DNA from 3 places in the Metabacillus elymi genome. Region 3 is predicted to be linked to each of the others. Evidence: predicted binding sites of a transcription regulator. Region 3 holds the regulator's gene; each other region holds the start of a gene.

Region 1 (10,613 bases), 590 kb from region 3:
CATATCTTGATCTTTTTGATTCAAGATTGTATCGATTGCTACAGAAGTTTTACCAGTTTGACGGTCACCGATGATTAACTCACGTTGTCCACGCCCAATTGGTACTAATGCGTCAATTGCTTTAATACCAGTTTGAAGTGGTTCATGAACAGATTTACGGTCCATAACGCCAGGTGCTGGACTTTCAATTGGTCTAGTTTTTGTTGTTTCAATCGGACCTAATCCATCAACAGGTTGTCCTAATGAGTTAACGACACGACCGATTAAAGCTTCACCTACAGGAACCTCCATGATGCGTCCTGTTCGACGAACTTCGTCACCTTCACGAATATCTGTGAAAGGTCCTAAAATAATAATACCAACGTTATTTTCCTCAAGGTTCTGAGCCATACCCATAACGCCATTTGCGAATTCTACTAGCTCTCCAGCCATGACATTGTCGAGGCCATGAGCACGAGCGATACCGTCCCCAACTTGGATTACAGTACCAACATCGCTAACTTTTATATCAGACTGATAGTTCTCAATTTGCGCCTTTATCAGCGCGCTAATTTCTTCAGCTTTGATGCTCATGAGTTTCACCCCTATCTACAATCTATTTGCGACTAATTGTCGTTCTATTCGTTCAAGCTTACCGCTTATACTGCCATCATAAATACGATTGCCAATACGTAGCTTTACGCCACCTATTAGGTTCTTATCAACAACGTTTTGTAAACGAAGTGAAGTTTTGCCAATTTTCTTAGCAAAAGAAGTAGAAATTGACGTTAATTCAAGATCTGTAAGTGCTCGAACAGAGTATACAGTTGCATCCTCTGTACCACGCGCTTCATTTGCTTGTTGCACGAAATAATTGACAACATCTGCTACAATATCTGAACGATGTCGGTCAATTAAAATGTAAAGTGTATTTACTACCTGTTTTGAAAGGCTTGCAAATGATTCCTTTACAATTGACTTTTTCGTTTCATTTGTAACTTTAGGATGGTTAAGGACATCTATTAGTTCTTTATTCGCTGTAAATACTTGTTTTACAACGAGCAATTCATTTTCGATTTGATCGATTATGTTTTGTTCCTTTGCAAGTTGAAAAAGAGCTACTGCATAACGTTTCGCAACGATCCCTTTGCTCATCGACCTTCGCCTACCTCATTGATGTAGTCGTTGATCAATTTCTCTTGCTCTTGTTCATTCAACTCTTTTTCAATTACTTTAGAAGCAATTAATACGGATAAAGATGCAACCTGCTCGCGTAATGCTGCAACTGCTTGCTCTTTCTCTTTCTCGATTTCCTGTAGTGCTGCATCTTTAAGACGGCCAGCTTCAGAACGAGCTGCTTGGATGATATCTTCCTTTTGTTGCTCACCAAGCTTTTTCGCATTTTCCACTAGAGCTTGAGCTTCCACACGTGCTTGTTTTAATAGATCACGTTGCTCTTCAACTAGCTTTTGTGCTTCAATATTTCTTTCTTCAGAACTATTAATTTCATTAGCAATATGCTCTTCACGTTGCTTCATTATGTTCATAACTGGTCCAAATGCAAATTTACCTAAAAGTGCAAGTAGGATTAAGAACATTACAAGCTGAAATACGATATCACCTGTGTTAAGGCCGCCAGTAGACGCACCTAACGCTAAATCAAACGTTAACATAGCTCGGTTTCACTCCCTTCAAGAGTTCCATGATGGGTTGATAGTGTTCGGCTTCCGATGAACTACTCGTTCCTAAGAAACCCTTCTATTCTGTATAAAGTTTAAAAGGTAAACTATTACTGTTAATCAAAAGTTTACGTATCTGTGCATAAAGGAAAGGCGAAGGTTCGCTTTGAATGATCTTCGCCATATTAATACTTTTTACTTATCGAATTATTGACCCATAACGATAAATGCGATAACTACCGCGATGATTGGAATCGCCTCAACTAATGCTACCCCGATAAACATTGTTGTTTGTAATGCACCTTTAGCTTCTGGTTGACGTGCAATCCCCTCTACTGTACGAGATACGATAAGACCGTTACCAATACCAGCACCTAGTGCCGCTAAACCAATTGCAATTGCAGCTGCTAATAAACCCATTGTTAATTTCCTCCTTTAAATGTATGAAAAGTAGTATTTCTTTTGTTTTAGTTCAATAAGTATGAACATATATTGATTAATGGTCATGACTCACTTTGTGTGCCAAATAAACCATCGTTAACATAGTGAAAATAAATGCTTGGATTGCACCCACAAAGATACTAAACCCTTGCCATGCTAACATTGGAATTGCTGCGGCAAGTGTGCCGATAATTCCACTTCCAAAACTTTCTACATATCCGCTTGTTCCAAGGCTAACAAGCAAGCCTAATAAAATTTCACCTGCGTAAATATTCCCGTAAAGACGAAGACCAAGCGTTAATGTGTTCGCAAATTCTTCAATAATCTTAAGTGGGAACATGAAAGGCATCGGCTTGAAGAAATCCTTACCGTACTCAGATACACCCTTCATTTTAATACCGTAGTAATGTGATAATGCTACGACAAGAATTGCTAGAGTTAATGTAATTGCAGGATCAGCAGTTGGAGATTTCCACCATAATTCATGGTCAACAACTATTGCAAATGGTAGACCTAACATATTTGATACAAATACATACATTAATAATGTCATACCTAACGTTAAAAAACGTCCACCCGTCTGCCAATCCATCGTGCTGCCTATAATACCTTTTACAAAGTCGACAACCCATTCAACAAAATTCTGCATACCTGTTGGCTTCATTGCTAATCTGCGTGTAGCCGCAAGTGCGATTAAGAAAACGATGATACTAGATATCGTAATCATTAATACGTTTGATAAATTAAAATATAGTCCTAAAAAATGTACCACAGGAGCTTCGTGACCCAATTGATTCACCTCTCTTCCCAGCTAAGCGCGTGAATGTTGAATTGCATAATCTATCATAATAACGATATACATCGTCATTAATCCAATAATGATACTAACTAGATCGAAATAGTCAGGAAACTTAATAGCAAAGAAGACTGCAACACCAGCTGCTGCCATTCGCGATGTTGTTCCTAACGATCCCGCTTTTCTTCCTTCTTCAATGGCGCGATCAAACTGATTATGTTTTCTCACCATGATCCACAAATTATACAGAGTAATGCAAGTTCCTAGGATTAACCCTAGAAAAACAGACTGATATTCCGTAAAACCCCACCCAATTACATAGAGGGCTAGTAGATAAAATATGTACTTTCGATATCTGCGAAACATCAGATGCATATCAAACATGAAATGTTTATTCTCCTAAAGAATAGTAGTGGATCAATCTAAGCATGGCGTAAACTCCAAAAGCTAGTCCAAGCAGAAGGCCGACGATCAAAAAAAGCGGTTCTATTTTAAAGTAATTGTCAATCCATTTTCCTCCAAAAATACCAATCAAGACTGAACCTACTAATTGGGAAAGGATTGCTGACATGAGGCCCATCGCATGGAGCGGATGGCGTTGTTTTTGACGCATTTTATAAATCCTCGCTACTAGATTTATAACGGATTTAGAGGTTAAAAGCTGGGTTTTTTATTGACATTGTAAACCTTATCATTATACCCTCGTTTAGCATACAATAGCATATATGTGATGTCAATCTGTTTAAAGTTAAAATATTCACAAACTATTTGAAACATCACAAATCGTTCACATTTCAACCCATCTCCCCCTTGACATTGTTAAGTGTAATGAATTATTCACCTAGTAAAACATCTACCTCAATTTGGTCTTCTTTTCCACTTTTCTTTGCAAAAATGATTGCTTTGTAAATACCATCTTTTAATTCTTTTAGCGTTTCTTTTTTTATCTCTTTTTTAAAAACTCCTCTAGGTACATTTCTATTCCAGTCTAAAAATCCAGCAAAGGTCATTGTATCTGGATCATATAAAGCAATTCCCATTTCATCGGCCCCACCTGGTAAATACATTTGGTACTTATATATATCAGGTTGATCACCATATACCAATTCAAATCCCATTACTCGCGGATAATTTGGTTCATCCATCACAAAAATATAAGGAAGTTCTATTATATTTTCTTCTTGTTCGATTTGAATCCACCCTTGATGGATTCCTGGATTAATTTGGTTTGGTGTTATATCAAGACTAATTGTAACTTGTCTTTTTTCTCCTGGTTTTAAAGTTACTTTAGTAGGAAGATTCCATTGAATACCCGGCTTGTAGATTGGTGATTTAAAATAAATAGTTTGTTTACGATCTGATTGATTATCAAGTGTAAGACTTCTTACTCCTTTTGTTCGGGAATGATCCGTATAGTATTGTCCAAATGTAAGTGTACCTGGATAAACTAAAACCTCTGTTTCAATCGCAGCTTTTACATTAATTCTCCCTGTTCCTTGTTCATTCGGCATTAGCTTCTTATGTTGAGCATTTTTCAAAGGTGTTGCTGTATTCATTAAGGATGCCTTGATTTGTTCGGGGCTCCATTCTGGATGTGCTTGTTTGATTAACGCACAGGCACCCGCTACATGTGGTGCTGACATACTTGTTCCTTGTAAGGCTAAATATCCACCTGGAACGGTACTATCTATGGCAACTCCTGGTGCAACAACATCTGGTTTTATCGCCCAAGTATTTGTAACTGGTCCCCTTGAGCTAAAATCAGCTAGTTCATCTTCTTCTTTCTTATATATTGTACGAATGCCTGAATTTTGCTTGAGTTTGAGCTGTTTTTTTATTAATAATCCAGCTTCTTTTGAGATCGATACAACGGGAATATCTAGTGGTATTTCTAGAGCCCCAGAAAAACCCCCTGTTATATTATTATAAATAATAACCGCTTTTGCTCCTTGCTGTTTTGCGTTACGAGCTTTTTCTGTAAAGGTCAATTCCCCTCTTTTTATTAACACGATTTTGCCTCGCATTGTCTCGTTTAAATCTTTCGTTTCTCCAAGGCCACCAAATACAATCGTATCTAAGCCTTTTAGCTCCCAAGGCTTTGCTCCTTGTAAAGAATTCATAGGAATTAATTCTTTCTCACCAGATATTTTTAAGTAAGGCATTTGCAGTGGCGGTGAGGACGCTCCTACAGAAATTGCTTTTTCTGAAGTACCAGGTGAACCAACCGTCCATACTCCTGGTCCTGAATTCCCACTAGAGGTTACGGCTACAATTCCAGATTCAACGGCATGATCAAGCGCCAAGCTTGTTGGCCAATCAGGACCGTTTACATTATTACCTAATGAAAGATTTATTATATCTACTTTATCTTTTATTGCTCTTTCAATTGCAGCTATCACTTGATCAGATGTTCCCATTCCACCAGGGCCTAGTGCTCTGTATGCAATAATATCTGCCTCTGGAGCAATTCCTTTAAATTTACCATTAGCCGCAATAATACCAGCCACATGTGTGCCATGAATTGTTTCACTTCCATTAGCTGCCATCGTTTCCATTGGATCTTTATCACCGTCAATTAAATCATAGCCACCTCGATAATTTCGATACAGATCAGGATGATGATAATCGACCCCTGTATCAATTATCGCTACTTTTACACCTTTTCCAGTGAGTCTATGATCATCCCTGTCAAATAGTCCCCTTACTTCTTCTCCTCCAATAAACGGAACACTTTCATTTATATGTGGTGCATAGGAAACAACTTGACTTGAATGAAGCACAGCCTTATCTTCCTGGATAGTTTGTAGTATTTCGAGAGGACCTTCTATTGAAAATCCATAAAATACATTTTGGTAGGTTTGATGAATGCTTAATTGAGGTTGTTCACTTATTCTCTTTTTAAAATGATGAAACTGTTCTTTTTTTACTACTATCATGATCCTTTGAATTTTTTCCTCTAAATGATTCTCACTAGGAAGTGGTGGTCGTTTAGGATAGGTTTCACCATTCGTTGTGGCAGTGAAGGATATTAATAGTAGTAAAATGATGTAAGGTATAATCTTCTTGATGATTCCCATCTAATTCCACCTCCCTTTTTAGTTTGTTCCTCATTTAGAAAAACATGTACAAAAAAAGGGAAAACCCGTTAAATGAGGTTTTCCCTTTTCTACTATATTATTTCGTTCCGTAAAGTCTGTCACCAGCATCTCCCAATCCAGGGACAATATAGCCATGATCGTTAAGCTTTTCATCTAAAGCAGCAATATAAATATCAACATCAGGATGTGCTTCCTTTACTACTTCGACGCCTTCAGGTGATGCAATTAAGCACATGAATTTGATATTTTTCCCACCACGTTTTTTCAAGGAATTAATTGCTTCTACTGCAGATCCGCCTGTTGCGAGCATCGGGTCAACAACAATAAATTCACGCTCTTCAATATCTGAAGGAAGTTTTACATAGTATTCAACTGGTTGTAGTGTTTTTGGGTCACGATATAAGCCAATATGTCCAACCTTTGCAGCTGGGATTAGCTTTAAGATTCCGTCAACCATTCCTAAACCTGCACGAAGTATCGGGATAATCCCTAGTTTTTTCCCTGAAAGCACCTTAGATTTTGCCGAACAAACAGGTGTTTCAACATCAACCTCCATTAATGGAAGTTCTCTGGTAATTTCAAACGCCATTAAGCTTGCCACTTCATCAACAAGCTCACGAAATTCCTTTGTTCCTGTACTTTTGTCACGAATATATGTAAGTTTATGTTGAATTAATGGATGATCAAACACGTATACTTTCCCCATCAAATCATCTCCTTTTCTTTTAACACTTCAATAGATTTTACAGAAATTCAATTATAGTTTCAAGTGAGTTCTATTTATTTAAACTTTCTAACTCTTTTTATTCTCTCCGTTTTCTAAGCGGAAAATGTCATATTGTCTGAAAATCCTGGTTTATTGTCCAGCTTACTTGCTATATTGTCCGAAACTGAAATATATCAGCCGAAATCAATGGGATATTGACCATTCGACATAAATAGACAATAAAAAACAGGGACTGGCTCACAAAATGTAAGTCAGTCCCTGTTGATTATATTATAGGTTTCTATATAAAGGGAATTTGCTTGTTAAGTCTTCTACGCGTTGTTTTGCTTCAGCAAGCTTTGTTGCGTCCTCATGATTTTTCAATGCAAACGCAATGATGCTTCCGATTTCATCCATTTCTTCAACACCAAAGCCACGGCTTGTTACAGCAGCAGTTCCAATACGAACACCACTTGTTACAAACGGACTTTCTGTTTCGAAAGGAATTGTGTTTTTATTAACTGTAACTCCGATTTCGTCTAATACATGCTCAGCAACTTTACCAGTTAATTGAAGTGAACGAACATCTACTAATAATAGGTGATTATCTGTACCACCTGAAACTAGTGTAAGACCTTCTGATTGTAATTTTTCCGCTAAACGCTTCGCATTGTCAATGATGTTTTGTGCATATGTTTTAAAATCATCTTGAAGAGTTTCACCAAAAGATACTGCTTTTGCCGCAATTACATGCATAAGAGGTCCACCTTGGATACCAGGGAAGATTGATTTGTCAATTTTCTTACCAAATTCCTCTTTACATAAAATCATACCACCACGTGGTCCACGAAGTGTTTTATGTGTTGTCGTTGTAACAAAATCAGCATATGGTACTGGATTTTGATGTAGTCCAGCAGCAACTAAACCAGCGATATGAGCCATATCGACCATGAAATATGCGCCTACTTCATCAGCAATTTCACGGAATCGTTTAAAGTCAATTGCTCTTGGATAAGCACTTGCACCGGCAACAATTAGCTTTGGCTTGTGAGTTCTTGCTTTTTCTAATACATCATCATAATTGATTAGATGTGTTTTTTCATCAACACCGTACTCAATGAAGTTGTATTGAACTCCACTAAAGTTTACCGGGCTACCATGTGTTAAGTGACCACCATGAGATAAATTCATTCCTAGAACCGTATCACCTTGCTCTAGAATTGTGAAATATACACCCATGTTCGCTTGCGCACCTGAGTGAGGCTGAACATTTACATATTCTGCACCAAAGATTTCTTTCGCACGATCTCTTGCAATATCCTCTACTACGTCAACATGCTCACAGCCACCATAATAACGACGACCTGGATAACCTTCAGCATATTTATTCGTAAGAACGGATCCTTGCGCTTCCATGACAGCTTCACTTACAAAGTTTTCAGAAGCAATTAATTCAATCTTCGCTTCCTGACGAGTACGTTCAAGTTGGATGGCTTCAAATACCTTTGCATCTTGTTCTGGTAAATGTTTCATTTCGTTTGAATCTCCCTTCATTAAAAACACTAGTTATGGTTTTATCTGACACAGCTTTTTCAACGTCTATTTCCATCTATATTGTACACGTTTATTAGCTGCATTGTAAAAGATTTTCTGAAAAAATTTTATTATTTTTGCCTTTTTGGCTGAACAATAGGCTTAAATACGAATATTAGTAGTAGTTCTTGTTAAAAACATTCGTTTGATTGGAAACACTACCATTACTGTTCTTTATAGTATTTTTTAAAAGACAGAAATTGATACAACCTATTGTCGTTACTTTTTCTGACAAAGTCAACCTTAAAAAGTGAATATTTGTAATTTTATTTATAGTTTGACGTTAGTGGTGGTAAGTTTGAGTTGGTTCAATAATTCTGGTTTGTGGTTTAACTATTTGGTGTTGCGGTTCAATTCTTTGGCAGAGTGGTTCAATCTACTCCGTTTTGAACAGGTATTTTTAGTGCCAGGTTCAATTATTTTGATTTGTGGTTCAATTATTTGGTGTTGCGGTTCAATTTCCGAGCAGATTGGTTCTGACCTCGGATTCCAGTGAGAGAGGTAAATTTACAATTTTACGTCTTACGTTCCCAAATAAAAAAAGGAACCAACCTTCAAAATGTTGATCCCTCTACTTTTAGTGGCATGAACTATTCTCTTTCGTAGCTTCATACACAGCTCTTGAGCCGCCAATTAGCTTTGGACGTGATTTTGCCATGGTAACGTGCGCTGATCCAATTTGCTTGATTTTGCTGCGCAATGGTACTGCGACATGCTTTAGGTGCATGCCTATGAATGTATCGCCAATATCAATTCCTGCATCAGCCTTGATAAACTCAACGACGACTGGACTTTCCATCTGTTGGTAAGCAAGCGTTGCCATTGCTCCACCAGCTTTTCTAACTGGAATGACTGTGACTTCGTCAAATTTATTTGCTTTGGCTACTGGTTTTTCGATCACTAATGCACGGTTTAAGTGCTCACAGCATTGGAAGGCGAGATGCACACCTGTTGTTTCTTTAAACTTTGTTAGTGTTTGAAAAATCATATCAGCTACTTCTTCTGAGCCTGCTGTACCGATTTTTTCACCAATCACTTCACTTGTACTACAACCAATTACCACAATATCGTCTTTTACCAGATTGGCTTGGGCATTAAAATCTTCCAAAAGATTAGATAGGTCTTGCTGCCATATTTCAAGATTTGTCATCGTTTATACGACATCCTTTTTAGTTGTGCTCATTTTCATATTCACTAATTTTACCAACTCGTGTTGCGTGACGCCCACCTTGGTATTCGGTTGTTAACCAGATTTTCGCGATTTCTCTTGCAAGGCCAGGACCTATGACACGTTCGCCCATTGATAATACATTTGTGTCATTATGCTCCCTGGTCGCTTGAGCACTGAACATATCATGGACTAGTGCACAGCGGATGCCCTTGACTTTATTTGCAGCAATGCTCATGCCAATGCCTGTACCACAAATAAGGATTCCACGATCCACTTCGCCATTGGCTACCTTTTTTGCAACTGGTAATGCATAATCGGGATAGTCAACCGAGGTGTCACACTCGCAGCCCATATCATCATACTCAATGTTCAATTCTTCTAGTAATGAGATAATTTCTCTTCGTATATTCTTTCCACCGTGATCTGATGCTATTGCTACTTTCATTTTATCCTCCTGTTGGTTGAAATGACTTTATTAATTTTTTCTATCTTTATTTTATCGCTTATCTAATAAAACGATCAATTGTTTTCCTTAACTCTTCAGCACTTCCAGCTAAATTCTTGCCTAGTTGGTTTATATGCACGATGTTGTCTGATTGCTCTGTTATAGCTGCCGCAACTTCCTGTGCACCAGCAGACGTTTGTTCAGCAATGGCCGCAACCTCTTGTGACTGTGTACCTGTTTTTTGTAGAGAGTTCATTTGATGATGAACGAGATCACTTATTTGATTTACAGATTTCGCAACTTCCAAAATGGATTGACTTGTTTCCTCTAGCATTCTAGTTGACGTTTGTCCTTTATCCGCTTGGAACTTTGCTGTTTTTACTTGTTCACCAATTTGTCCTACAACATTTTGAACTTCTTGTTGAATGTTTTGAATTAATCCCGATATACCTTTAACCGCCTTGGCACTTTCGTCAGCTAGTTTTCGTACTTCTTCAGCTACAACCGCAAAGCCTTTCCCATGCTCCCCAGCCCTTGCTGCCTCTATTGAAGCATTCAATGCCAGTAAATTCGTTTGACTTGCGATATCTCCTACTAGAGATACAATCGTTGAAACCTCATTCGCATGCTCTTCTAATCGACGAACTGCTGTCATTGATTCTTCGTTTTCTTCAGCTAATTTTTGAATACCCGTTATTAGGGCAT
Region 2 (10,613 bases), 2.6 Mb from region 3:
TAAACGTGTGTCACCATTATATGTATACAATAATTCCCCAGATGAAGCTGATCGAACACTGACCCCAGCAATCGCCCCTTGTAGAGATGGATGATTACTAAGTAGTTCATTTAATTGGTGCTCTGATACAAAAGTTTGTCTATTTGTATTTGCAATCACTCGGCTATCCTTTATTGGGAAAAAATAGACTAATACGCATAAAAACAAACAAAATAACGGTTTTGCCATTTTGATTGCATTGCCTCCTTTGAAAGCTATTTACCGTTTAATGTTTTCAACTGCCTTATCTTATATCCCAGAAAGCACAAAAAAACGACTGAAAATAAATAAATTCAGCCGATTCTAATTTTATTTTTATTTCACAGTTTATTCATAACATCTGGATCAGATCCTACGCGTTGATCTTGATTAAGCGAATTAATTTTCTCCATATCTTCTGAGCTTAATTCAAAATCAAAGATATTCGCATTTTCCTGAATACGATGAGGTTTAACTGATTTCGGAATTGTCACAACTTCGTTTTGTAAATCCCACCGTAGGATGACTTGAGCAGTCGATTTTCCATATTTTCTAGCAATTTCTTGAAGTGTTGGTTCTTCAAATAAGCCGCCTTGCATTAGTGGGGACCATGCTTCAAGCTGAATACGATTTTGTTTACAGAACTCATGAAGACTTGTTTGAGTTAAACGTGGATGGTATTCCACTTGGTTAACCATTGGTACCACTTCACAATCCTCCAATAAATCCTTTAGATGATGCTCTTTGAAGTTGCTGACACCTATTGCACGAACTCGGCCATCTTTATATAACGTTTCAAGTGCTTTCCATGTTTCTTTGTATTTATTTTGTTCCGGAACTGGCCAGTGAATAAGATATAAATCTAAGTATTCAAGTCCTAGCTTTTTCATGCTCTCATCAAAAGCAGCTAAAGTGGAATCATAGCCTTGTTCCGAGTTCCACACCTTTGTTGTAATAAATAATTCTTCGCGAGGTACATTTGATTCTGCAATTGCTTTACCAACACCCTCTTCATTACCATAAATAGCCGCTGTATCAATACTTTTGTAACCTGCTTCTATCGCTGCTTTAACTGAATTAATGACTTCTGATCCATCTTTCACCTTGAATACTCCTAAACCAAACCAAGGCATTTCAATTCCATTATGTAATGTAGTCGTGCTTTGCAAGTTTTTCATTCTGTACACTCCTCTCTTTCATACACAATTATTTTGCTATATTTTTCTAAAAATGAAAAGTAATATGCTCTATATATGTAAGTTATGAGTTGATTTTTTGGATAAATGAGAATCCCTTAAACAAAAGGGTCAGACCCTCCAATGTAAAACAAAACGTTGGATAGGTTTGACCCAATTTTGTTAGCATTTTTTTATTATGCTCCTTGATTAATAACCCATATAAGATGCACCAATAATAATTAAAAGAATAAATAAAACGACGATTAGAGCAAATCCTGCTCCGTATCCGTAACCACCTTCGCCACCCATAATATCACCTCCACACATGTTTGGTTTACTATATGTAAGTAGTTATCACTCTGTTATGGGTAAAAAACCTAGTCTTCATATTTCACAAGTAATTTATTTTCCTGTATCATCTTAGTATAATGGACTGAAATAACCATAATGGTGGTGGTTTTTATGTGTGGACGCTTTTCATTAGCAACCGAACAACCGATTTTACAAGACCAATTTGACTTCATTTTTAATGAAGAACTTGATTACCGATATAATATTGCTCCCTCGCAAAATATTTTAGTAATTGGTTCAAATGGACAGGAACGAGTTGGAACGAAAATGCAATGGGGTCTTGTACCGCCTTGGTCAAAGGAGACGAAAATTGGGTACAAGATGATAAATGCGAGAGCAGAAACATTAGATGAAAAGGTAAGTTTTAAACAGCCTTTTAAGAAAAAAAGATGTTTAATTTTAAGTGATGGTTTTTACGAATGGAAAAAACAAGGGAAAGAAAAGCAACCTTATCGGTTTATAATGAAGGATCGTCGACCATTTGCTTTTGCAGGTCTTTGGGAGTGTTGGGATAAAGGAGACAAACCACTTTACACATGCACAATTATAACAACAACACCTAATGAATTAACGAAGGATGTCCATGACAGAATGCCAGTTATTCTTCCCCCCTCAGAATATGACCTTTGGTTGGATAGAGATGTCCAAGACACAGAAAAACTCAAAACGCTACTAGTACCATTTAACGACCAATTAATGGATGTATACTCTGTTTCAAGCATTGTGAATTCACCGAAAAATGAATCAGCAAAATGTTTAGAACCTACTAATAGTCTATAATAATGGGTTTTTCTAAAAGCAACGTGGTTTCAATATTTGAAATCGAAAATAAAAAGTAAAATACGCTTGAATAATACCAAGCGTATTTTACTTTTTATTTCGTATAGTTTTTTTCAAACCATTCTTTTGCTTTAATTATTTCCTCTCTCGTTAACTGGTGACCAGCATCTCCCCAATGCTCGGTGACATCAGCTTTCGCTAGTTTTAATGCATCAGCAAGCTCCTTTGTTTCGGCTGGTGGAATGATTGGATCGTTTGTGCCTGCTCCAATAAAAATAGAGGTTTCAGACAAATCAGGTATTTGGATTCCTCTTCTAGGAACCATTGCGTGTAATAAAATTGCTCCTTTTAGAGCCCTGTTGTAATGATACATAAGACTAGCAGCAATGTTGGCCCCATTTGAATACCCAATCGCAACTACATTGTTTCGATTGAATTGATACTGATCTGCCATGTCTGAAATGAATTCGTTTAGTTCATTTGTACGAAAAATCAAATCTTCCTCATCAAACACACCTTCAGCTAGACGGCGAAAAAACCGTGGCATTCCATTTTCAAGGACATTGCCTCTTACCCCAAGTACAGATGCATTTGGAGCAATCATATCAGCTATTGGTAATAAATCTCGTTCATTTCCACCTGTACCATGAAGTAATAGTAAAGTAGGGAGTTTGTGATCTGTTCCTTCTTTGAAAATATGTTGCATAAAAACACTCCTTTGTTTTTCCTGTTGACTATGAAATTATAAAATTCTAGTACTGAGGATAAGCGCTATTGTTCCGTATCTAATGGTTCTAGTCTTGCTTCTATTTCTTTTCTTTGCGCTTCAAAGTATGGTGGCAATGCTAGTTTTTCTCCTAAATGTTCGAAATCTTCGTCCCCTTCAAAACCCGGACCATCTGTCGCTAGCTCAAATAATATACCATTAGGCTCTCTAAAATATAATGAACGGAAATAATAACGTTCTACAAACCCAGAATTAGACAAATGATTTGCATTTAATATGTCTACCCATTTGTTTAATTCTTCTACATCTTCCACACGAAAAGCGACATGGTGAACACTTCCACGACCTGGTCTCTCACGTCCCACCTGATCTAATTCACTTACGTGTATTTCTGCTCCAGTTCCACCTTCTCCTGTTTCAAAGACTCGGACTTGTTTTTGATCCTCATCTTTTGTGTAACCATCCTTTTCTCGAAAGCCCATTAAATCTGTTAATACCTTTATTGTTCGCTCAGGACGTGACACTGTTAAATGAACCGGCCCTAGTCCAACTACACCATTTTCTTGTGGAACAGGGCTGTTAGCCCAAGGTTTCCCACCTGCTACACCTACATTATTTTCATCAGATACTAGTATTAAACGCTGACCCTCTTGATCGCGAAATGAAAGTGTTGCTCTTCCACTTTCATTGCTTATTTCATCATGATCAACATTAAATTGCTCAAAGCGATTCTTCCAATAGTGGAGTGCCTTATTATCTTTCACACGTAAAGATGTAGCAGTAATACTATTCGTCCCAGGGTATGTTCTACCAGAATGAGGAATTTCAAAGAATGTTAAATCTGTACCTGGATTTCCTCGCTCATCGGCATAAAATAAATGATAAACAGATGTATCATCCTGGTTGACAGTTTTTTTAACTAGTCTTAAACCTAATACTTTCGTATAGAAATGATAGTTTTCTTTTGCATTTGCAGTAAGTGCTGAAACATGATGGATGCCTAATAACGGCTTAATATTCATAAAAACCTTCCTTTCTAAGAACAAAAGCGCAAGCGCCTTGGTCAGCGACGAGAAACAAGAGCACTTCGTATGAGATAAAGGAAACACGAAGAGCGGAAGCGATTCGATGTTGACTTAACGCAAAGAGGAGTGTGAAGTTCACTAGGCGCTAGGCGCTGGAGCTGGATGTCAAGACACTTATTTAAAGTACAAGAATTTTATAATTTCATAGATAATAAAATAATCTTGAATTCAAGATAAATTATAAAGGACTTCAATTATATATGTCAACTAGTTGAAATGAAAAATAATATAAAACAGGGTTAACGATGAAACTTATACGTTAACCCTGTTTTATAAGATTTATTGTTGGATAAATTGTCTATTTTGCTGGAAACTTTGGTAGCTTGGAAGCTGTTGTTGCTGATTAGGTACCCTTTGGTAAGATGGTTCAACATTATATGATCCAACTTGTGAAATTTCTTGTTGCATTTGATTACATGTGTTTAAAACATGCTGACATTGCTGTATTGCTTTGTTGTGACCTTGCAGGCTTTGTTGAATGACTTGAACTGCTTGTTGTTCACGTTGTAATAGTTGTTGAAGCATTTGTACATTTTGTTGTTCTTGTTGAAGCATTTGTTTATATAGTTGACTACCTTGCTCTGTTTGTTGAATTAATTGTTGGACTGTTTGACGACATTCATTAATTTGTTGTAGGGCATGTTGTTGAGTATGCATATGTGAAACCTCCATTTTTTTATATTGATTGTTGTTGGTTATTATATAAACTGCTTGGCTGGTAGCTGTTTATCATAGATTGTGTAGTAGTCTGATCAAAGGTTGGTACATGATAATAACCTTTGTTGTTCATATAACTCCAAATTTCATATGCTTGATCTGCACAATTTTTCGCACTCTGAATCATCATTTCTCTTATTTGTGAATCCGTACATTCTAAAGCTGCATGCATTTTTTGTACAGCTCCAGTCTTATGACACCCTAACATTCCAGATGAAATATCACGATCATTCATTTGATTGATTGAAGCGTTTGGAGCCTCTGGAACAGGATTACTGCCTATACCATAGCTTGGCGAAAAGTTCATATTCACTTTCACATTAGGTAAACGATTGATATTTACTTTGTGTTTTAGAGCATTAACTAAAGAATTATACTCATTTGTCATGAAAGATAGTTGATTTTGTAAAATATTTTTAAGCTCTTGATCTTGACAATATGGTTGGTAAAGTTGAAACAGATTGATACCATTAATTGTATTGCAAAGTACTTCATGACAATCCATGATTTCATGAGCACCGATGTTTACTTGATTCATTTGGCTCTGCACTGCTATTCCTCCTAGAAACTATTTTTTTATAGCCAAATTTAAAATCCCTCTAATGAAATAAAATTATACAAAAAAAATCCCAGATCATTTCTGAGATTTTTAAGAAAACTTATATAGAATAGTTCCATTCGATTGTGCAATAATTGAAAAAACGCCATGATTTTTAATCTGTCTCGATAATGCAAACTGAGTTCCATCCCAGTCCAAGCTCCAATTTAAAGGTGCACTCGCTCGTAAATGCATAAATTGATGTTTAAAAACTTCATATTCGAGTGATAAAGAGAAAATGTCTTCTTCTATTGCATACCAAAGACTTTTTAAAAACAATTTAGCTTTCACTGAATCTACAGAATCAATCATTTGGTTAACTGTTATATATTTCACTTTATCTCCTCCCCTACCTATACATTAGATGAGAAGCTATAAAAAAACTACCCTAAAATGTTTCCAATCTAGAGTAGTGATCATTATATATTATGAATGTAAACTTTTACCTACCAATTGAGCTTCTTGATCTCGTTCCATTTCTTTTATTGGAGATTTTTTATAACGTCCAATAATACTACTAGCTATAAATATGCATGAAATTGATAATATTGCCTTAAACCAACCTACCAATGCTAAAGCAAATAAAATGATTAGAGAGTCGCATACGAATAGAACAATTCCTCGATTAATGCTAAATTTCTTATCAATATACAACCCTAATATGTGTATTCCACCAAGTGAAGAACCATTATTTAGAACAAATGTAACACCAAAGCCGATCAGCAGGCCAGAAATAATAGATGCGATAACAATATTAATTTCAAACGCTGGGATAACTAGATCGAACCACTCTCGTATAAATGAAATCCCAGTTATTGATAAAAGACTAGAGATTGTAAACCATTTGCCTAATTCTTGAATGGAAATAATGAAAAACGGTAAATTTACGATAAAGAATAGAACACCCCATGGTACATTCGTTACATATGTTAGAATTGTAGCAATACCCGCTGTTCCCCCAAATGTTAGCAAGCTATCTGATAATAGTTTAATTCCAAGTGATGTAATGATAAGTCCAATTAGCACGAAAATAAGCTTTTTTAAAAGATTCATAGAGAACACCCCGTTCCTGTTGTCAATTCTTAACTTATCTCATCGAATGACATTGGTCAATAAGCTGGGAAGTATTCGGAATCTTAGGTTTATTTTGAAATAATCATCTATTTTAATTCCTGAGTGGCTTATGACCCCAAGGATCTAGGAAGCTGGATGACAAAGTGTTAACCAGAGTACATGCATTTAATAATTTTCAAAACAAAAAAAGACTAATTCCACTTTTATCATAATCGATCACATCGTGATACTCCTAATGATTAGCGAGAAATTAATCTTTTAAAAGAATACTACTATTAAAACATCGGTACCGGTGGGTCAATTCCTAGAACTGGTTGCCCATTAATTGTTAACCAAATATAATAGTGATCGATTTCAGTATCTAAACGATTTTCAATTGTTTTGATCGCATTTTCTTGAATATCAAAACTCATCGTAGCTGTTTGATCACCAAGCGGAATTCCTTTTAATCCTAGTAAATCAGCAATATATCTAGCATCCTCGTAAGATACCTCAATATATTTATCATGCTCAGATAGATATGCTGCATTTGCCGGTGTTACTGTTATAAGAACAACAAATAATAAAGCAGCAAGTAAAAGTATGAACTTTTTCATTTTTATTTTCTTCCTCCTAAAGTTTGTGCTTCACATCATTAAACACATCGACAATGATTGGATTATACATCGTTCCACGACAACGGTTAATTTCTAAAATGGCTTCTTCCTTTGATCTTCCCTTTTGATAAGAACGATCAGTTGTCATGGCATCATATGAATCTACAACAGATATAATAGAAGCCTCTACCTCAATCTCATCTTTAGCTAACCCAAATGGGTAGCCTTTCCCGTCGTAACGTTCATGGTGTTGTTCGACAACAAGACCAGCGCTCATTAATAATGGTAGCTTTGTCTCCTCTAGAACTTGTCTCCCATAGGAGGTATGCATTTTCATTATTTCCCATTCTTCTTGAGTGAGTTTTTCAGGCTTTAGTAAAATGTCTAAAGGAATTTTAACTTTACCAATATCATGAAAGAAGGAGGCCATATTTAGGCGTAAAAGCTGTTTTGAATTTAATCCCATTGCTTCGCCAACTAGCATCGATAGTTTACTAATTCTAGCACAATGGTCCCCAGTATAACCATCCTTTTTTTCGATCGATATTGCCAAGTTCATTAAATCTCTAGAAATTTGACTGTAACGATGAAATACAGGTTGCGAGGAAACGTACAAAAATTCGGTTGTCCCTATTGATTGAAAAACATAATGTTCCTTTACAGGACTTCTATAAAATGAATCTCCAGTTTTATAGATCTCATATCCACCATTTGTGCTCAGTTTTAGTTCTCCTGAAACCACAATTAAATACTCGAGTGCTTCCCAACCTTCTTCAGGTTCTAAAGCCCATCTAGTATTTGGTTCGAGCTTATGATGGATAATCTCAGTCTGATCAGCTGAAGCGATAAGTGAAATGGTTAAACCTTTCATTTGAACTGTTTCTATAAAATGATTCTTATTTCCTATCCCCTTCATATGAACCTCTCTTCTCTAATAGAATTCAGATGTCTTCACTAATTATAGTAGATGCTTGTACAATCGCATAGATTGTTTTGAGAAAATGAATATAATACCATATAGTTCTTGTTAAAAAATGGTTCTAATAAGAATTTATTGGATATTCAATAATTCCTTTTACCTAATTTTATAATAGGTATATAGTTATGGTTAGAGTTGATATTTTTGTCGAGTTACGAATTTAAACAAATAACAAGAAATCCTTCATATTATTGTGATTTGAATCACATTCTTCTGATTCTCAATCATGTATTCTTCAAATAGGAGGTGCAATTTATGAATAATCAAAAATTTGATCGCACTACAAGTATAGGTGAAATAGTTGCAGCGTTCCCTCAATCCAGTGACTTTTTCAAAAAATATAAAATAGATTTTTGTTGCGGAGGAACACGTTCTCTTGAACAGGCAATTTCTGAAAGGAAATTAAAAGAGGAAGAATTTTTAGAAGAACTAGAGCAATTTTATCTAAAGAACATCCGCTCAGTTGCTGAAACCGATTGGAGAACAGTTCAATCAGAAGAACTTGTTAATCATATCATTTCTATACATCATCAATATGCCGCATCAGAAGTAAAACAAATGACGCCATATGTAAATAAAGTTGCTCTTGTTCACGGTGATAAGCATCCACATCTTAAAACGGTATTAACACTTTTTAATGAGTTAAAAAGTGAAATTGATGAGCACTTTAAAAAAGAAGAAACAGTTGCATTCCCAGAAATAATAAAACACGAAAAAAATAAAACAGAGCAGTCTCTAAAAGAACTAACTCCTATCATCCAGTCTTTAGTTGCTGAACATGATCAAGCTGGGAAGATTTTAAAAAAAATTCGTGAAATCACTCATGATTATTTATTGCCTTCTGATGCATGTGGCACATATCGGTTGGTTTATAATCGTCTTGAAATGTTAGAGGATGATATGTTTCAACACATCCACCTTGAAAATAATATCCTTTTTCCAAGGTATATGTGTTAATTAATTTACAATTTTAACAGAAATGACTAACTACCCTGATCAGCAAGATTAGGGTAGTTTTGCTATTTGCAATGACTTATATCCCCGCGGAAAGCTAGCATCTCTCACTATAATCAACCACGCCGTAATACTTGTTATAAGCAATCAAAGTTTGCGAAAGAAGTCTAAAATAAATTCATCGCTGTGATATTTTTCACAAACAGAAAAGAATCCATTTGCTATTATACTTCTATATCACGTAAATAGCTAAAAAATGAATGACATGTTCGAAAGGAGAACTAATAATGAAGAGTCAAAAACATCAATTACCTCTTCAGACGTTAAGTTTAACAGCGGGTTTTATGGTTTGGGTATTAATTTCTTCCTTAATGCCAAATATTAAACAAGATATCGACTTAACAGATCAAGAAATTGCACTGGTAACAGCGATTCCAGTTATACTAGGTTCCTTATTGCGTATTCCAATAGGATATTACACAAATCGTTTTGGTGCACGAATCACTTTTACAATCAGTTTTCTCATTTTGCTTTTTCCAGTCTTTTATCTTAGCTATGCGAACTCATTAATAGATTTAATTATCGGTGGGTTGTTAGTAGGAGTTGGTGGAGCAACATTCTCAATTGGGGTAACATCTCTTCCTAAATACTACAAGAAAGAAAAACATGGTTTAATTAATGGTATTTATGGTGCAGGTAATATTGGAACTGCAATAACTGCTTTCTTAGCACCAGTCATGGCAAATACTTTTGGATGGGGAAATACAGTACGGTTTTATTTAGTGCTTTTATTCGTATTTGCCTTATTCAATTTCATCCTCGGTGACAGAAAAGAACACAAAGTTAATCTCCCTATCATGAAACAAATTAAAGAGGTTTATCGGAATCAAACGTTATGGTTTTTATGTCTATTTTATTTCATTACATTTGGTGCATTTGTTGCTTTTACGATTTATTTACCAAATTTCCTTGTGAATCATTTCGGTCTTGATCCTGTTGGAGCTGGCATGCGTACAGCCGGATTTATTGCTTTAGCAACAGTGTTACGACCTGTTGGTGGATGGTTAGCTGACAAATTTAACACGTACTTCATCTTAATGCTTGTTTTTGCAGGTCTTACCTTTTCTGGTGTCCTATTATCCTTCTCCCCTACTATCGAACTTTACACAGTTGGAGTTTTAACAGTAGCATTTTGTGCAGGTATAGGTAATGGAACTATTTTTAAGCTAGTACCGCAATATTTCACTAAGCAAGCTGGAATTGTAAATGGAATTGTTGCTGCAATGGGTGGTCTTGGGGGCTTTTTTCCACCACTTGTCTTAACTGCAGTCTTTAATTTTACTGGTCACTATGCCATAGGCTTTATGGCTTTATCTGAATTTGCTCTACTTAGTTTTGTAATTGTCGTCTGGATGTACTTTCAAGAAAAACTTAGCATTGAAAATAAAATCATTGAAAATACAGCCTTAGGATTGATGATTACAAATCCTAATGGTGTGATTCAAAAAGTAAATCCAGCATTTACAAAGGTAACTGGCTTTACTTTAGCAGAGGCC
Region 3 (10,613 bases):
TTAGCTCTAAATGCGAATCCTGGACTTGAATTAACATCATATTAAAAGGTGGCTCAATTGGGTCATAACCTTCCTAGTTTACTTATATATAGATCTTTTACCTTGTATTGATCTATATATTGAGCTGAAGGTATGATTGAGTCACCTTTTTTATATGTAAATAAGAGTTATGAACAAAGTTATCCACAGAATATGCACGATATTTGTAGAATTGTGTAAAACGAGTAAAAATCCTGTCATATCGGCATAGTTTAGGTTGTGTATAACTAGGATAGTTTTTAGATTTTTTGTGGATAATGTGTATAAGTCTGTTGATATGTTGGAAATAAAGGAATTATAGTGTGGATAAAAGTAAAGAAAACCTTACTGATCTCTCTATTATTATCTAGGCGTTAAAAAAATGTCGAAAGATATATGTAACTCACATTTAAAGTAAAAAACAGCGAAGTTGCTTCGCTGTTTTTTTTTAAAGTAAAGAAGTATAACTTTTATACTTAGTTTTGGTGTCTAGCTCCAGCGCCTAGCGCCTAGTGAACTTCACACTCCTTATACGCTAAGTCAACATCGAATCGCTAACGCTCTTCGTGTTTCCTTTATCTCATACGGAGTGCTCTTGTTTCTCGTCGCTGAGCAAGCCGCTTCCGCTTTTCTTAGTGTAACTCTTCCCATTCATTCATTAAATTTTCTAGCTTTGATTGAAGAAGTTCATTCTCAGAGTTAATTCTTTGTACTTCTTCATGATTTTGATAGATGTTTGGATCACAGAGAAGAGCTTCATTTTTTTCAATTTGTTCCTCTATATGACCTATCTCAGCCTCGATCTCTTCTATTCTTCGTTGCTTCTGTCTTTCAAGCTTTTTTTGTTCTTTTTCTTGTTGATAGGAAAGTTTACCTTCTGGCTGTGCTGTCATCACCTTTTGAGAAGCTGATTTCCCCCCAGCCTCCTGTTCTAACCGTTCTAGCTCTAATTGTTCTTCCTTTTTAGTTAGGAAATAATCATAGTCTCCTAAGTACTCTCTCAAATGATTAGGTGAGAGTTCAAATACTTTTGTAGCGATTCTATTGATAAAATAGCGGTCATGTGAAACAAATAAAATTGTTCCAGGGTAATCAATTAATGCGTTTTCTAAAATTTCTTTACTATCTAGGTCAAGATGATTTGTCGGTTCATCTAGAATAAGAAAGTTCGCGTTTTGAAGCATTAGTTTTGATAGTGCAAGTCTCGCCTTTTCTCCACCACTGAGAGTTGAAACAGACTTTAAAACATCGTCACCAGAAAATAGAAAGTTTCCTAGAACTGTACGAATTTCCTTTTCCGTCTTCTGTGGATATTCATCCCAAAGCTCGTCCAGCACACGCTTATTAGATGTTAAATCTGCCTGCTGTTGATCGTAATAGCCAATTTGCACATGGGAGCCAAGGGCAAATGAGCCAGTTAATGAGTCAAGCTTCTGAACAATAGATTTGAGTAATGTAGATTTACCAATACCATTTGGACCAACTAGTGCGATACTATCACCACGTGAAATAGAAAAGGATATGTTTGAAATGACAGGATGAACCGAGTCATATGAAACAGAGATGTCTTTAGCCTTTAAGACATCATTTCCACTTTGTCTTTCAATATCAAATTGAAAGTTGGCTGATTTTTCGTCACCAAGTGGCCTATTCATTAAATCCATTTTCTCTAACTTTTTTCTTCTGCTTTGTGCAAGCTTAGTTGTCGAAGCACGGGCTAGGTTACGTTGGATAAAGTCTTTTAACTTAGCTACTTCTTCCTGTTGTCTTTCATAGCTTTTAAGCTCTTTTTCGTAGTTTTCTGCTTTATACTGTAAGTAGCTGCTGTAATTACCGAGATATTTTGTACTCGTATGTCGACTAATCTCGTATACTTGAGTTACAATTTTATCCAAAAAGTATCTATCATGAGAAACAATTAAAATCGCTCCAGGGTAGTTTTGCAAGTATTGTTCAAGCCATGTCAAAGTTTCAATATCTAAGTGGTTAGTTGGTTCATCTAATATTAAAAGGTCAGGGCTTGTTAATAGTAATTTCCCTAGTGCGAGGCGGGTTTTTTGGCCACCACTCAACGAAGATATTTTAGTACCTGGATCAAACTCGCTAAATCCGAGTCCATGAAGGATAGATCGAATATCAGCTTCATATTGATATCCACCGTTTTCTTTGAATTTCACTTGTAAGATGTCATATTCTTTTAGGAGTTTCTCAAATTTAAGTGATTCATGGGCAGGGTCAACTGTTGCCATTCTTTGCTCAACAAGTCTCATTTCCTTTTCCATTAACTGAAGCTCTTTAAATACTAAATTCATTTCTTCCCATATTGATAATTGAGATTCTAATCCCGTATCTTGAGCTAAGTAGCCGATTGATACATCTTTTGGTTTAATGATATCACCAGAATCATGTGACATGACTCCAGCAATTATTTTTAAAAGGGTTGATTTTCCGGCCCCATTACGTCCCACAATGGCAACTTTGTCTCTTGTTTGTACTTCTAGCTTAATATTCGATAAAATAGGGTCAGCGCCGAAATATTTACTAAGTTGATTTATTTGTAACAATATCATTGTTTTCACCTCTACTAATGCTTTAAGTTTAGCTTAATAGGGACATATGGGCAACAAAGATACAATAGATATCTATATTGTTGGACGGAGTGTTCTTTTTCTACGTCTCTTAGCAAGGCGCTTGCGCTTTTGTTCTCGTTTAGGAAATTATAAAATTCTTAAACTGTGGATAAGCGCACGAGATTCAGCTCCAGCGCCTAGCCCCTCGAGGTCATAAGCTAATTTAGAATTGAAGGCAAAGAACGCCTTCTATTCTAAATCATCTTATGCTTGTCGGGGCTGTTCAAGGCGCTTGCGCTTTTGGTCTATCCATATAATTGTCACAATAACAAACAGACAGATTTTAAAAAATAGTGTATAGTCTACGTATAAGGAGATATGAATATGTCAGAATTTACCCATTTTAATGAGCAAGGCAGAGCGAAAATGGTTGATATCTCTGCAAAAGAAATAACAGTTAGAACAGCACGTGCAAAGACAAGCATTCAAGTGACAAAAGAGGTATATGAAAAGATCACCAATCATGAAATTGGAAAAGGTGATGTATTATCTGTTGCACAGGTTGCTGGTATAATGGCAGCTAAACAAACATCAAATGTCATCCCTATGTGTCATCCTATTCCAATTAAAGGTGTAGATATTGAGTTTGAATGGGAAAAAAGTGATAGTACATATATACTTTTGATAAGTTCAACTGTAAAAACAAAAGGCAGTACAGGTGTCGAAATGGAAGCGTTAACCTCTGCAAGCATTTCAGCGCTTACAGTTTATGATATGTGTAAAGCTGTGGATAAAGGGATGGTTATCGGACCAACCTATCTAGTAGAAAAAACTGGTGGCAAAAGTGGAGATTTCATCAGGGAAGATATAATGAGCTAGTGAATAACAAATAGTTGATTGATAAAACATCTTAGTTAAAAGCAACTAGTTCTTTGCAATAAATATTTATTATGTTGCGCCGTTCACGCCGCCATATTGGTGTTGGGCTTGTAGTTATACACAGTTCTTCCCTTCATTTTGGATGGTGACGTTGGTACGTCATAGCACGTTTTGTATGAATGTGAGGGATAAAGAGTGAATATAGAACAATCTAAAATTCCGCAGGCAACCGCTAAGCGTTTGCCTTTATATTACCGGTTTTTAAAAAATTTACACTCATCTGGTAAGCAGCGTGTTTCTTCTGCCGAGCTAAGTGATGCTGTAAAGGTAGATTCTGCCACTATTCGGAGAGATTTCTCATATTTTGGTGCGCTAGGTAAAAAAGGGTATGGTTATAATGTGAATTATTTGTTATCCTTTTTTAGAAAAACATTAGATCAAGATGAAACAACGAAGGTATGTTTAATAGGTGTCGGTAATTTAGGGACAGCTTTTTTACATTATAATTTTACCAAGAATAATAATACTGTTATTTCACTTGCATTTGATGTTGATAATAAGAAAATTGGAACAGAAATTGGTGGAGTTCCTGTCTATGATTTAGATCATCTCGAAGAAATTATTCCAGAGGATGTAACTGTAGCAATTTTAACAGTACCTGCAACTGTCGCTCAGTCTATTACTGACAGACTTATTGTCAAAGGAATTAAAGGGATCTTAAACTTTACTCCGGCTAGATTAAATGTTCCAGATGAAATACGGATCCATCATATTGATTTAGCGGTTGAGCTTCAGTCGTTAGTTTATTTTTTAAAACATTATCCTAATGAAGATAAATAATAAAGACAGGGAGGTGGATTTCGATGCCAACACTTGGATTCGGAAGCCTATTATTAATTGCATTTGTTGCATTACTTATTTTTGGACCAAAAAAGTTACCTGATCTTGGTAAAGCAGTAGGTAATTCATTACGTGAATTTAAAAATGCAACAAAAGGTTTAGCAGATGATGAAGAAGATGATGTGAAAAAGATAGAAAAGAAGGACGAAGTCAAGTAAGATAGGATGAAACCGATATGAAAAATAATGAAATGTCGGTCATTGAACATATAACAGAGCTTAGAAAACGACTTGTTATTGTTGTCGTTTTCTTTTTCATAGCTATTATTGCTGGCTTTTTACTTTCAAGACCGATTATCGTTTATTTACAGCAAACAGATGAAGCAAAGAATTTAACACTAAATTCGTTTAATTTAACAGATCCATTAATGGTTTACATGCAATTTGCGTTTCTTATTGCATTTGTCATAACGTCACCTGTTATTTTGTATCAGCTATGGTCGTTCGTTAGTCCGGGCTTATACGAGAAAGAAAGGCGCGTTACTTTAAGTTATATCCCAATGTCACTAGGGTTGTTTTTTGTCGGGGTTTCCTTTTCATATTTTATCTTGTTTCCATTTGTGGTTGATTTTATGGAAAGGATCTCGAATGATCTAGAAGTTAATCAAGTAATTGGAATTCATGAATATTTTACTTTTTTATTGCAGCTAACTGTTCCGTTTGGGCTGCTGTTTCAGTTACCTGTAGTTATTATGTTTCTTACAAGATTAGGAATTGTTACGCCGATGTTCTTATCTCAGGTGCGAAAATATGCCTACTTTGTTCTACTTGTCATTGCGGCACTTATTACACCACCAGAATTAACATCACATTTAATGGTTTCGATACCGTTGTTTATTTTATATGAAATTAGTATTTGGGTATCCAGAATTACATATAGGAAAGCTCAGAAGCTAAGGTTCGAGGAAGAGAATGCAAAAAATGAGACTGAATAAAGTCTCATTTTTTTTTGTTCATTTTTTTGATTTTACTAGATAGGATAAACATTCTAATTGCCACTCCGATATCAAAGGTTGCAATTAGAATTAAAACGATTGTCGGAAAAGAAAAAATTCCATTTTCAGCACTGTTAATTGCTAAATACGTAAACAGCAACCCCATCGTTAAATAAAAGAATCCCATGGATATAGGGTTTGTTCTCATGTTAAAAGGCCTCCAATAATAACTTGCACTTGCTGCATGTCTTCAACTTGCTTCATCATTTTTTCAATGTCCTCACGAAATACAGTTTGAACTATGATTACCATCGTATTCATTGCCACATGGGCAAAGATAGGTACTATGATCCGCTTTGTTTTTACATATAAAAAGGCAAAGGTAAAACCCATCGACGCATATAAAAGAAGGTGCTGAGGCTCACCATGCAAAAGCGAAAAAAGAAGTGAGCTGATAAGGCCAGCAATGATAAAGTTCGTCCTTTTATATAACACACCAAAGATTATTTTTCGGAAAATGATCTCTTCTAATATCGGTCCGATAATTGAAGTAACAATAATGACTAATGGTGTTACTTCGATGACACTAACAATCATTTCTGTGTTTTCTGATCCAGGCTCTACACCAAATAGATTAATTTCGATGTTTGCAGCAAGGCTCTGGGCGAAAATAGCTAATAAGAATCCGCCAATTGCCCAACCGACAGAAGCGCCAACAGATGAAGGTTCCCCGCGAAGTAAACTCTCATTCTTACGTTCTTTCCTTAATAAAAAGAGAATAATGATAAACGCAAGGGTAAAGCTAAAGATTGTCCAATATGCAAATCTTTCAACCTGTGTAGCTCCTATATCTAAATAATGAAATAATCTGATCCCAGCAACCCCTGAAAGCTGCATGAGCATATATGTTAATAAAATAAACCAATAATGCTTTTTCATAGAGGCCTCCTTCATTTGACTAATGATGTGATATTTGACAGAACATCTGATCACGGAATTGAACATGGGCAAAATTAATCAAACCCTATTGTATCATACCTTTCAAATATCATATGTATGATAACTATGGTGAATTAATCAAAAGATGTTTATTGTATTTACAATTTAGACATAATCTTTTAGGCAAGTTCTTCAAAAAAATTTTAACTTCAGACTTGAAATTAGAAGAGATCTTATATAATATAATAATTGTGTTAGCACTCAAGGACAACGAGTGCTAATAAAAAGGAAAAATAATCATTTTTTAACGAATTTGAGGAGGTTGTTTCACTTGTTAAAGCCATTAGGTGATCGCGTTATTATCGAGTTAGTTGAATCAGAAGAAAAAACTGCTAGTGGTATCGTCCTTCCAGATAGTGCGAAAGAGAAGCCACAAGAAGGTAAAGTAGTAGCTGTTGGTACAGGTCGTGTATTAGATAGTGGAGAAAAAGTAGCTCTTGAAGTAGCAGAAGGCGATCGTATTATCTTCTCAAAATATGCTGGTACTGAAGTGAAATATGAAGGTACAGAATACTTAATTTTACGTGAAAACGACATTTTAGCTGTTATCGGTTAATAGAAACAGCACACATATCATAGAAAACATTTAAAACTTTGAGGAGGTCTTGTAAAAATGGCTAAAGATATTAAATTCAGTGAAGATGCTCGTCGTTCAATGCTTCGTGGTGTTGATGCATTGGCAGATGCTGTTAAAGTTACATTAGGACCTAAAGGACGTAACGTCGTATTAGAAAAGAAATACGGTTCTCCTTTAATTACAAATGATGGTGTTACAATTGCGAAAGAAATCGAATTAGAAGATGCTTTCGAAAACATGGGTGCTAAGCTTGTTGCTGAAGTTGCTAGCAAAACAAACGATGTTGCTGGTGACGGTACAACAACTGCAACTGTTTTAGCTCAAGCAATGATCCGTGAAGGATTAAAGAACGTAACTGCTGGAGCAAATCCAATGGTTGTTCGTAAGGGAATTGAAAAAGCAGTTGCTGTTGCTTTAGAAGAGCTACAAGCTATTTCTAAACCAATCGAAGGTAAAGAATCTATTGCACAAGTTGCTGCAATCTCTTCTGCTGATGAAGAAGTAGGTCAATTAATCGCAGAAGCAATGGAACGCGTTGGTAACGACGGAGTTATCACAATTGAAGAATCTAAAGGTTTCTCTACTGAATTAGAAGTAGTAGAAGGTATGCAGTTTGACCGTGGTTATGCATCTCCATACATGGTAACTGATTCTGATAAAATGGAAGCAGTTCTTGAAAACCCATATGTATTAATCACTGATAAAAAAATCACAAACATTCAAGAAATCTTACCTGTTTTAGAGCAAGTTGTTCAACAAGGTAAGCCTCTATTATTAATTGCAGAAGATGTAGAAGGTGAAGCATTAGCTACTCTAGTAGTTAACAAACTTCGCGGAACATTCAATGCAGTAGCAGTAAAAGCACCTGGCTTCGGTGATCGTCGTAAAGCAATGCTTGAAGATATTGCGATCTTAACTGGCGGTGAAGTTATCACTGAAGAATTAGGTTTAGATCTTAAATCTGCTAATATTGATCAATTAGGCCGTGCATCTAAAATTGTTGTTTCAAAAGAAAATACAACAATCGTTGAAGGTGCTGGAGAAGCTGAACAAATTGCAGGCCGTGTAAGCCAAATCCGTGCTCAATTAGAAGAAACTACTTCTGAATTTGATAAGGAAAAATTACAAGAACGTTTAGCTAAACTAGCTGGCGGTGTAGCAGTAATCAAAGTTGGTGCTGCAACTGAAACTGAATTAAAAGAGCGTAAACTACGTATCGAAGATGCTCTAAACTCTACTCGTGCTGCAGTAGAAGAAGGTATCGTTTCTGGTGGTGGTACTGCTCTAGTAAATGTATATAACAAAGTAGCTGCACTTCAAGAAGAAGGCGATACTCAAACAGGTATCAACATCATTCTTCGTGCACTTGAAGAACCAGTTCGTCAAATCGCACACAATGCAGGACTTGAAGGGTCTGTTGTTGTTGAGCGCTTAAAGAAAGAAGAAGTTGGAATTGGCTTCAACGCTGCAAACGGCCAGTGGGTAAACATGTTTGAAGCTGGTATCGTTGACCCAACTAAAGTAACTCGTTCTGCGTTACAAAACGCAGCTTCTGTAGCAGCAATGTTCTTAACAACTGAAGCTGTTATCGCTGACAAGCCTGAAGAAGGTGGCGGCGGCATGCCTGATATGAGTGGCATGGGTGGTATGGGTGGTATGGGCGGCATGATGTAAAAAACATCATAAAGCCTTGATATATAGGGATTTTTAAGAATAAAATTATAATTTTGCCCATAGGTAGGCAAAAAATGCTCACTTTTTTCTCGAAAATCACCATATCAGAGAAGGTCTTTCATCAGTTTACAACTGGTTGGAGGCCTTTTTTTCATTTTGGCGGTCATATGAGCGTAGATATTCAATGTAACATATCACTTTACATAAAATTAAATCTTAACGGTAATCCTAAACAAAAATGCGTGAAAGGGGATTACTGATGGATTTAAATCCAATGGATATTTTAAAACCCATTAATTTAAGCACAAAAGAATTAGATGAATCTCAATCTTTAACATCAGTTGAAATGGGTAAACTTTGGGCTACTTATAATGGAAACAGCATGTCTATTCAAATCCTAAATTATTTTCTTCAACATTGCAATGATGAATATATTAAGACGCTATTGGAAAATGGTATAGCATTAAGTAGGGATTTTATACAGAGGATAGAAGGTTTTTTTAAAAAAGGTAATTTCCCAATACCTGTAGGATTCACTAATGATGATGTAAATCTAGGTGCCCCACGTTTATACGAAGATGTATTTTATGTACACTATTTGAAATATGCAGCTAAGGCAGGGCTTAGTATTTACGCCGTAGCAATTCCATTAGTAATGAGGGAAGATATAAGAGAATTTTTTGTTTATTGTATGCAATCTACAACTATCTTCTTGGGGCAGATAAATGAGGTTTTATTTGAAAAGAAATTAATTTCAAAGCCTCCTATTATTCCAACACCTGAAGGAACTGATTATATTCAAAAACAGAATTACTTAAAGGGTTTTGTTGGTGATATCCGACCATTACATGCATTAGAAATTACTCATCTTTATGATAACATTGAAAATAACACAACAAGTAAGGCATTATTATTGGGATTTCATCAGATCGTTAAGGATGAAAAGATAAAGGCTTTGTTTAAACGAGGTTTAGACATGACTGATAAAGCAGTTAAGCAGTATATGGAAAAACTTCATAAAGAAAACCTATTATCACCGTCATTTATCGACCATTTAGTCACAACGTCTACATATCCACCTTTTTCCGATAAAATAATGTTATTTCATAAGGTTGACATGTTCTCCATGAAAATAAGGTCGTTTGGAAATTCACTAGCGGTAAATGGAAGAAGAGATATAGCAATGTTATATGGAAGAACTCTCATAAACATAGGATTGTTTGTTGATGATGGTGCAAATATTTTAATTGATAAAGGGTGGATGGAATCACCTCCTAAAGCATATGATCGGACTTAACTATTAGCCAATTTGCAAGCTTCATGGCTATTTAGGTATTTTAGAACGTTAATGGAAGCATGCTTAAACAAGCTAATCGCTTTTTTGCTTAATTTTATAAAACAGCTTGTGAAATTAACTCTCTGAGAGGTAAGTATCTGTTAATTTTAAAAAATTCAATCATCTGAAGAAAATTTCTTTTAAGATTTTTGGTTGCTCACAAAAGAAGGTTCTAAAGCTTCTTCCTTTAACCAAGAAAGAAACTTCAGAACCGTGCCATTCTTTAGTTCGCATTGTAACCAACAAATCTTGTTTATTTAGTTCCCACCAAAAGCTTCTGGAATCATCGTGAAGCCTTCAATGACAGTATCTTCTTCCACTTCAATCATGAGGTAGCGTTTACCACTTAAATGAACTTGTTTGACGTATCTTAAATCTTGTGGACTAATAGAAATGTTCGCTATTTTCGTGTTGATTTTAATTGATTTTGAAGTATATTTCGGGATGACGCTACTTGCTTTTAACTCATATTTGTCATCATCAATTACTTTTTGGAAGGCTGTTTCTACCTTTTCCCCATTTATATCTTCAAGGCCGCTTATCTTTAAAACACGTTCAATGTCTTTGGAGTCTAATTTTGGTTGTTCTTCTTCTTCATTTTCTTCTATCATACGGTTAATCTCTTCATACACATTAGAAAGAGTAGATGTATTTAATTGATCTCCTGTTGCTTCTTTAATAATTTCCTCAAAAACAATTTTGTCATCTTTTGCAGTCATTGTTTCT

The links. Region 3 encodes Rex, which represses fermentation and respiration genes when NADH is low (regulators of the CRP and FNR family bind a similar motif). Its sites were predicted from a motif close to TTGTGAAATATTTCACAA; they were not measured.
Region 1: a site for Rex is predicted at 3,641-3,658, ahead of HUW50_RS07940 (AtpZ/AtpI family protein). Genes of this name have one in related genera too.
Region 2: a site for Rex is predicted at 8,295-8,312, ahead of ric (iron-sulfur cluster repair di-iron protein). Genes of this name have one in related genera too.

Annotation. Positions count from the first base shown of each region.
Region 1 is NZ_CP055263.1:1,643,867-1,654,479, forward strand. Features, by position in the region: gene atpA (F0F1 ATP synthase subunit alpha) at 1-573, opposite strand, end outside; gene HUW50_RS07915 (F0F1 ATP synthase subunit delta) at 589-1,134, opposite strand; gene atpF (F0F1 ATP synthase subunit B) at 1,131-1,652, opposite strand; gene atpE (F0F1 ATP synthase subunit C) at 1,866-2,078, opposite strand; gene atpB (F0F1 ATP synthase subunit A) at 2,155-2,889, opposite strand; gene HUW50_RS07935 (ATP synthase subunit I) at 2,911-3,279, opposite strand; gene HUW50_RS07940 (AtpZ/AtpI family protein) at 3,287-3,508, opposite strand; gene HUW50_RS07945 (S8 family serine peptidase) at 3,729-5,972, opposite strand; gene upp (uracil phosphoribosyltransferase) at 6,070-6,699, opposite strand; gene glyA (serine hydroxymethyltransferase) at 6,991-8,232, opposite strand; gene HUW50_RS07960 (TIGR01440 family protein) at 8,870-9,442, opposite strand; gene rpiB (ribose 5-phosphate isomerase B) at 9,462-9,908, opposite strand; gene HUW50_RS07970 (methyl-accepting chemotaxis protein) at 9,967-10,613, opposite strand, start outside.
Region 2 is NZ_CP055263.1:5,359,340-5,369,952, forward strand. Features, by position in the region: gene dacB (D-alanyl-D-alanine carboxypeptidase/D-alanyl-D-alanine endopeptidase) at 1-228, opposite strand, end outside; gene HUW50_RS24730 (aldo/keto reductase) at 360-1,196, opposite strand; gene HUW50_RS24735 (YjcZ family sporulation protein) at 1,404-1,505, opposite strand; gene HUW50_RS24740 (SOS response-associated peptidase) at 1,659-2,327, shown strand; gene HUW50_RS24745 (alpha/beta hydrolase) at 2,422-3,033, opposite strand; gene HUW50_RS24750 (ring-cleaving dioxygenase) at 3,099-4,076, opposite strand; gene HUW50_RS24755 (hypothetical protein) at 4,419-4,796, opposite strand; gene HUW50_RS24760 (spore coat protein) at 4,816-5,406, opposite strand; gene HUW50_RS24765 (hypothetical protein) at 5,506-5,790, opposite strand; gene HUW50_RS24770 (YitT family protein) at 5,881-6,507, opposite strand; gene HUW50_RS24775 (8-amino-7-oxononanoate synthase) at 6,804-7,124, opposite strand; gene HUW50_RS24780 (HD-GYP domain-containing protein) at 7,141-8,040, opposite strand; gene ric (iron-sulfur cluster repair di-iron protein) at 8,359-9,060, shown strand; gene HUW50_RS24790 (nitrate/nitrite transporter) at 9,345-10,613, shown strand, end outside.
Region 3 is NZ_CP055263.1:2,234,478-2,245,090, forward strand. Features, by position in the region: gene tsaD (tRNA (adenosine(37)-N6)-threonylcarbamoyltransferase complex transferase subunit TsaD) at 1-45, shown strand, start outside; gene HUW50_RS10730 (ABC-F family ATP-binding cassette domain-containing protein) at 651-2,588, opposite strand; gene moaC (cyclic pyranopterin monophosphate synthase MoaC) at 2,973-3,467, shown strand; gene HUW50_RS10740 (redox-sensing transcriptional repressor Rex) at 3,663-4,307, shown strand; gene HUW50_RS10745 (twin-arginine translocase TatA/TatE family subunit) at 4,331-4,525, shown strand; gene tatC (twin-arginine translocase subunit TatC) at 4,543-5,301, shown strand; gene HUW50_RS10755 (YdiK family protein) at 5,306-5,509, opposite strand; gene HUW50_RS10760 (CPBP family intramembrane glutamic endopeptidase) at 5,506-6,240, opposite strand; gene groES (co-chaperone GroES) at 6,572-6,856, shown strand; gene groL (chaperonin GroEL) at 6,914-8,551, shown strand; gene HUW50_RS10775 (DUF3231 family protein) at 8,826-9,848, shown strand; gene HUW50_RS10780 (DUF4317 domain-containing protein) at 10,145-10,613, opposite strand, start outside.